One region of the Kocuria sp. CH-021 genome, then DNA from elsewhere that is predicted to be linked to it. Evidence: riboswitches for the same ligand, from Rfam matches in the RefSeq annotation. Region 1 holds a riboswitch; each other region holds the start of a gene.

What was found. A riboswitch is a leader RNA that binds a small molecule or an ion and turns the genes downstream of it on or off. The one in region 1 is predicted to bind S-adenosylmethionine.
Region 2: another riboswitch for S-adenosylmethionine. It lies ahead of ACPYN7_RS14230 (O-acetylhomoserine aminocarboxypropyltransferase/cysteine synthase family protein); the one in region 1 lies ahead of ACPYN7_RS03640 (cobalamin-independent methionine synthase II family protein).
Region 3: another riboswitch for S-adenosylmethionine. It lies ahead of ACPYN7_RS07045 (bifunctional o-acetylhomoserine/o-acetylserine sulfhydrylase); the one in region 1 lies ahead of ACPYN7_RS03640 (cobalamin-independent methionine synthase II family protein).

Annotation. Positions count from the first base shown of each region.
Region 1 is NZ_JBNAFK010000003.1:241,332-243,485, forward strand. It holds gene ACPYN7_RS03635 (3-hydroxybutyrate dehydrogenase) at 1-321, opposite strand, end outside; SAM riboswitch class I at 514-616, shown strand; gene ACPYN7_RS03640 (cobalamin-independent methionine synthase II family protein) at 827-2,044, shown strand.
Region 2 is NZ_JBNAFK010000019.1:50,598-52,751, forward strand. It holds gene ACPYN7_RS14220 (thiamine pyrophosphate-dependent dehydrogenase E1 component subunit alpha) at 1-32, opposite strand, end outside; gene ACPYN7_RS14225 (Lrp/AsnC family transcriptional regulator) at 276-728, shown strand; SAM riboswitch class IV at 830-971, shown strand; gene ACPYN7_RS14230 (O-acetylhomoserine aminocarboxypropyltransferase/cysteine synthase family protein) at 986-2,154, shown strand, end outside.
Region 3 is NZ_JBNAFK010000007.1:76,093-78,246, reverse strand. It holds gene ACPYN7_RS07045 (bifunctional o-acetylhomoserine/o-acetylserine sulfhydrylase) at 1-1,241, opposite strand, end outside; SAM riboswitch class IV at 1,318-1,433, opposite strand; gene ACPYN7_RS07040 (VOC family protein) at 1,576-2,154, shown strand, end outside.

The DNA.
Region 1 (2,154 bases):
CAGCACCAGGATCCGGTGGAAGTCCGCGGGGTCGAACTCCTGCAGGGGGGCGACCTTCTGGATGCCGGCGTTGTTGACCAGCACGTCGACCTCGAGGCTCAGCTCGGCGAGCGCCGCGGTGTCGAGCAGGTCGACGGCCCACGCGCGGCCGCCGAGCTCGTCCGCGACGCGCCGCGCCCCGGCCTCGTCGACGTCGGCCACGACCACGTGCGCGCCGGAGCCGGCGAGGGCCCGGGCGGCGGCCAGGCCGATGCCGCTCGCGCCACCGGTGACGAGCGCCGCGCGGCCCTCGAGGTCCTGCTGCGGGGGCGTCTGGGACATGGGGGTCCTTCCTCTGGTCCGTCGTGCCCGCGGGGTGAGGGGCACGGATCACCGCCACGGTATGTGATCCAGGCCATGTTCGCGAAGGACAGGGCCACCCGGGAGCGCGCGCCGGGTCGCGTCACACGGCGTCATGTCCGTCATCCGGGCGCCGGATGGCGCAGCGCGCACGGGTGCGCTTGGATGGGACGGTCACCATCCAGAGCGGCCGAGAGATCTGGCTCGACGACGCCGCAGCAACCCGGGCGAGGGCTTCCCGTCCCGCCTCCGGTGCTACCGCCAGGACCGATGGAAAGGACGCACGGCCCATGCCGCACAGCACCGACCGCATCCGCACGACCCATGCCGGGTCCCTCCCCCGGACCCCGGCGCCGCTCGGGGCGAACCGGGCGAGGGGTGGCGCCGAGCTCGCCTCCCGCCGGCTCCGACCCTGACCGGCCCTGACCGGCCCCACCCGACTCCCCCGCCGTCCCCGCCGTCCCCGCCGTCCCCGAGGAGGACACCCATGACCATGCAGAACACCGACCACGTGCAGACCACCCACGTGGGCTCCCTGCCGCGCACCCCGCGGCTGCTCGAGGCCAACCAGCAGCACGCCGAGGGCGCCATCACGTTCGAGCAGCTCACCGCCGAGCTCGCCACGGGCGTCGAGGACGTGGTGCGCCGGCAGCGCGAGATCGGCCTGGACGTCGTGAACGACGGCGAGTACGGGCACACCATGTCCAGCGCGGTCGACTACGGCGCGTGGTGGAACTACTCCTTCTCCCGCCTCGGCGGCCTCACCCCCTCCGACGAGGACCGGTGGGCGTCGACGGAGAAGAAGCGCTCCTCGCCCGGCCACATCGTGCTCACCAGCTTCCCGGACCGCCGGGACCGCGAGCGCTTCCGGGAGGCGTACGAGGACCCGGCGTCGGGCATCCTCACCGGGCGCTCCTCGACCAAGCAGCCCAAGATCACCGGGCCGCTCCGCTACACCGGCCAGGAGGCCGTGGCCTCGGACGTCCGCAACCTCCGCGCCGCTCTGGAGGCCACGGGCGCCGGGACCGGGTTCGTCGCCGCCCTCTCCCCCGGCTCCGCGGCACGGGTGACGAACGAGTACTACGAGACCGACGAGGAGCTCGTGTACGCGTGCGCCGACGCGATGCGCGAGGAGTACCTGGCGATCACGGACGCCGGGCTGACCGTGCAGATCGACGACCCCTCCATCGCGGAGTCCTGGGACCAGATCAACCCCGAGCCCACGGTCGAGGACTACCTGGCGTTCACCCGGCTGCGCGTCGAGGCCCTCAACCACGCGCTGCGCGGGATCCCCGAGGAGCAGGTCCGCTTCCACCTGTGCTGGGGCTCCTGGCACGGCCCGCACACCACGGACCTCGAGCTGAAGCACCTCGTGGACCTGATGCTGACCATCAACGCCGGCGGCTACACCTTCGAGGGCGCCTCGGCCCGCCACGCCCACGAGTGGAAGGTCTGGCGGGACCACCCGCTGCCCGAGGGCCGCGTGATCATCCCCGGGGTGGTCTCGCACTCGACGAACGTGGTGGAGCACCCCGAGCTGGTCGCGGACCGGATCGAGCAGTACGCCTCCGTGGTGGGCCGCGAGAACGTCGTCGCCTCGACCGACTGCGGGCTCGGCGGGCGCCTGCACCCGCAGATCGCGTGGGCCAAGCTCGAGTCCCTCGTCGAGGGCGCCCGCCTTGCCTCGGAGCGGCTCTACCGCTGAGCCGCCGCTGTCGACGCCCCTTCGCGCCGCCGGGCCCGGTCCTCCTCGAGGGCCGGGCCCGGCGGCGTTCCGACGGGCGCGGTCCCGGCGTGCGCGGCTCCGAGCGGTCG
Region 2 (2,154 bases), on a different contig from region 1:
GGGTCCTCGGGGGTCTCGACGGTCTGGCTCATGGTGTCCCCTCGGTCGGTCCCCGGTCCGCGCACGGGGCCGGGGAGGCAGGAAGGCTGGTGCAACTCTGTCTCCCCAGTATGCGAACCGGACCTGCTTCGTATCCAGAGAGGCCGGAAAGTGCAGAAGACTGAGACGAACGGCGCAGACAGTGTGGACGAAATGTTCTAGTGTGGCGTGGAGCACACGCATTCGTCCGGTGCCGTGCCGGACCCTGTGACCCACCCACCCCGAAGGAGCCCGCCGTGCCCTCGACCCCCGTCTCCCTGGACGAGACCGACCGGAAGATCCTCGCGGAGCTGTCCCGGGACGCGAGGCAGTCGGTCACCGCGATCGCCGCGGCCGTGCACGTCTCCCGCGCCCACGCCTACGCCCGGATCAACCGGCTCCGGGACGAGGGCGTGATCCTGAGCTTCAGCACCGTGATCGACCCGGTGCGGGCGGGGCTGCAGGCCTCCGCCTACGTGACGCTCAAGCTCCAGCAGAACACCTGGCGGGAGCTGTGCGCCCAGCTGCGGGCGATCCCCGCCGTGCACCACATCGCCCTGGTGGGCGGGAACTTCGACGTCATGCTCCTCGTGCGCGCCGTGGACACCGTGCACCTGCGGCAGGTGATCTTCGAGCACATCCAGCAGCTGCCCGGGGTGGTGGACACCCAGACGTTCCTGATCTTCGAGGACATCGACACCCGGGCCTGAGCCGCGGGCCCGGCGCGCACCGCCGGCGTCATGTTCCGTCACGGTCGTCATCTTCGGTCGTGGAGGGACAGCCACTACCTCTGCGCATAGTGTTGTTCCAGCTTCACGAGACGTGACCGCGAAGCTCCGACTGGGTCACGCACCAACCCCATGCTCATTGGGTGGTTCGGATGAAGAAGCGGCCTGCATCCTCCGCGCCCCCACCGGGGGACCGCGGCCGTCCGGTGCGGGTAAGAGCAAGGCACAGGAGCAGCGCCATGTCCATCCCCGTGACCGACCACGACCTCGCGACCCGGCAGATCCACGCGGGCACCCACGGCGAGGTCGCCCAGCGCACCCTGACGGTGCCGATCTACCAGACCGCGGCGTTCGAGTTCCCCGACTACGAGGCGGCCCGGCAGATGTTCGCCCAGACCCGGCCGGGCTTCACCTACACGCGCACCGGCAATCCCACGGTGGCGGTGCTCGAGCAGCGGATCAGCGACCTCGAGGGCGGCGCGGGCGCGGTGGCCACCGGCTCCGGGCAGTCCGCGGTGGCCGTCGCGCTGCTCGCGCTGCTCGGGCAGGGCGACGGCAAGCACCTCGTGGCCTCGGAGAAGCTCTACGGCGGCACCGTGGACCTGCTCACCGACACCTTCGCGGACTGCGGCATCGAGGTCTCCTTCGTGGACCCCACCGCCCCGGGGGCGTGGGCCGCGGCCGTGCGCCCCGGCACCCGGGCGTTCCTGCTGGAGTCCATCGGCAACCCGCTGGCCACCCTCCCGGACCTGCCCGGCATCGCCGACGTCGCCCGGGCCGCCGGGGTGCCCGTCGTCGTCGACAACACCCTCGCGTCCCCGGCCCTGTACCGGCCGCTCGAGAAGGGCGCCGACATCGTGGTGCACTCGGCCACCAAGTTCCTGGGCGGGCACGGCAACGCGCTGGCCGGGGCGGTCGTGGACGGCGGGACCTTCGACTGGTCCGCGCGGCCGGAGAGGTGGCCGCAGTTCACGCAGGCCCGCGCCCGCTGGGGCGGGCTGAGCCTGGTCGAGAAGTGCGCCGGGGCCAGCCCCTACCTGCACCTGGTCCGGGCCAAGTACGTGCACGACCTCGGCACCACGCTCTCCCCGTTCAACGCCGGGCAGATCCTGCAGGGCACCGAGACCCTCGACCTGCGCGTGGCCCGCCACACGGCCTCGGCCCTGGCGGTGGCCGAGTTCCTGGCCGGGCACCCCGCCGTCGCCCGCGTCCACCACCCCGGCGTGCCCGGGGACCCCGGCGCCGGGATCGCGGCCCGGGACTTCCCGCGCGGGACCGGCTCCGTGTTCTCCTTCGACCTGGCCGCCCCGGACGCCGCCGTGGGCCCCTTCATCGACGCGCTGCGGCTGTTCAAGCTGGTCGCCAACGTGGGGGACACCCGCAGCCTCGTGGCCCACCCCGCGGCCAT
Region 3 (2,154 bases), on a different contig from region 1:
TGCGTGGTGGACGCCGGGTGGATGACGAGGGAGCGGACGTCGCCGATGTTCGCGACGTTCGAGTGCAGGGTCAGGGCGTCCACGAAGGCGGCCCCGGCCTCGCGGCCGCCCTCGAGCACGAAGCCCAGGATCGACCCGGCGCCCCGGGGCGCGTACTTCTGCGCCCGCCCGTGCCACGGGGAGGACTCCAGCCCGGCCCAGGACACCGAGCGCACGTCCTCGCGCGCCTCGAGCCAGCGGGCCACCTCCCCGGCGTTGGCCACGTGCCGCTCCATCCGCAGGGACAGCGTCTCGATGCCCTGCTCGATGAGGAACGCGTTGAACGGGGAGATCGCGGAGCCGAGGTCGCGCAGCAGCTGCACCCGAGCCTTGAGGATGTAGGACAGGTTGACGCCGAAGGGTCCCTCCGCCCCCAGGTCCCGGGCGTAGACGAGCCCCGCGTAGGACTCGTCCGGCTGGTTGAAGCCGGGGAAGCGCTCCGGGTAGCGGCCGAAGTCGAAGGCCCCGGAGTCCACGATCACCCCGCCGATCGCCGTGCCGTGCCCTCCGAGGAACTTCGTGGCCGAGTGCACCACGACGTCCGCGCCCCAGCGGAAGGGCTGGACCAGGTACGGGGTCGCCACGGTGTTGTCCACGATGAGCGGCACCTCGGAGTCGTGCGCGATCCCGGAGACCGTCTCGATGTCGAGGACGTCGTTGCGCGGGTTCGGGATGGTCTCCGCGAAGAAGGCCTTGGTGTTCGGCCGCACCGCCCGCCGCCACTCCTCGGGGTCGTCCGGGTCGGTCACGAAGGTGGTCTCGACGCCGAGCTTGGGCAGCGTGTACTTGAACAGGTTGTAGGTCCCGCCGTAGAGGCTGGGGCTGGCCACGATGTGGTCGCCGGTGCCGGCCACGTTGAGCACCGCGAACGTCGTGGCCGACTGCCCCGCGCTGAGCATCAGGGCGCCCACGCCGCCCTCCAGGGCGGCGATCCGGTTCTCCACGACCTCCGTGGTCGGGTTGCCGATCCGCGTGTAGATCGGCCCGAGCTCGGCGAGGGCGAAGCGGTCGGCCGCGGCCTGGGCGTCCGGGAAGACGAAGGACGTGGTCTGGTGGATGGGCAGGGCCCGGGAGCCGGTGACCGGGTCGGGGCTCTGCCCCGCGTGGATCTGCCGGGTCTCGAACGCCCAGCCCCCCGGGTTCTCGGGAGTGGGCCGCTCGGCGGTGGAGCGGTCGGTGCTGGAAGCGGTGGTCTCGGACATGCCGTGGGACTCCTTGCGGGTGTCAGGGGTCCCGTCCCGGCCGAGGCGGTGCGGCCGGGAGCGGCCGGGCACCGGGGACCCGCGCTTGCTCGCTCGCCGGTCGCGAGGAGCCTGGTCTTCACCCAGGGCACCCCACCGCGGTGGAGGGTTGCCGGCCAGCTAGCTGGGGCTTGGACGCTGGCGCTCATGACCTGGACAGCATTCTCCGGATCCGGACGACACGGCGTCAAGCCGGGCCCGGGCGTGACACCCGGCGGCGGGCGCCGGGCGCACCGCACCGGGTGCCCCGCGGACCGATTTGGAGACGAAACTCACACGGTGCCACGATGAGCCCATGAGAGTCGACCACGTGTCCTACGCCTGCCGCCCGGAGGGCCTGGCGGCCACCACCGAGCGCATCGCCGACCAGCTCGGGATCGAGCCGGTCAAGGGCGGGGTGCACCCCCGTTTCGGCACCCGCAACATGATCCTCCCCCTCACGAACCACCAGTACGTCGAGGTCGTCGAGGTCCTCGAGCACCCGGCCGCGGTGAAGGCGCCGTTCGGCCAGGCCGTGCGCGCCCGCTCCGAGGCGGGCGGGGGCTGGCTGGGCTGGGTCGTGGAGGTCGACGACCTCGCCCCCTTCGAGCAGCGCCTGGGCCGGTCCTCCGTCCCCGGCTGCCGGGTGTTCCCGGACGGCCGGTGCCTCGAGTGGCGTCAGATCGGCGTGAAGGGCCTCATCGCCGACCCCCAGCTGCCGTTCATGGTGCACTTCGAGTCCGACCCCGAGATGCACCCCTCGCAGGCGCGGATCACGGACGTCGGGCTCGCGGGGATGTGCATCGCCGGGGCCCCGGACCGGGTCACCGAGTGGCTGGGCGCCCCCGTGGAGACCGCGCTCGAGGACCTGGAGGTCGACTGGCGCTATCCGGAG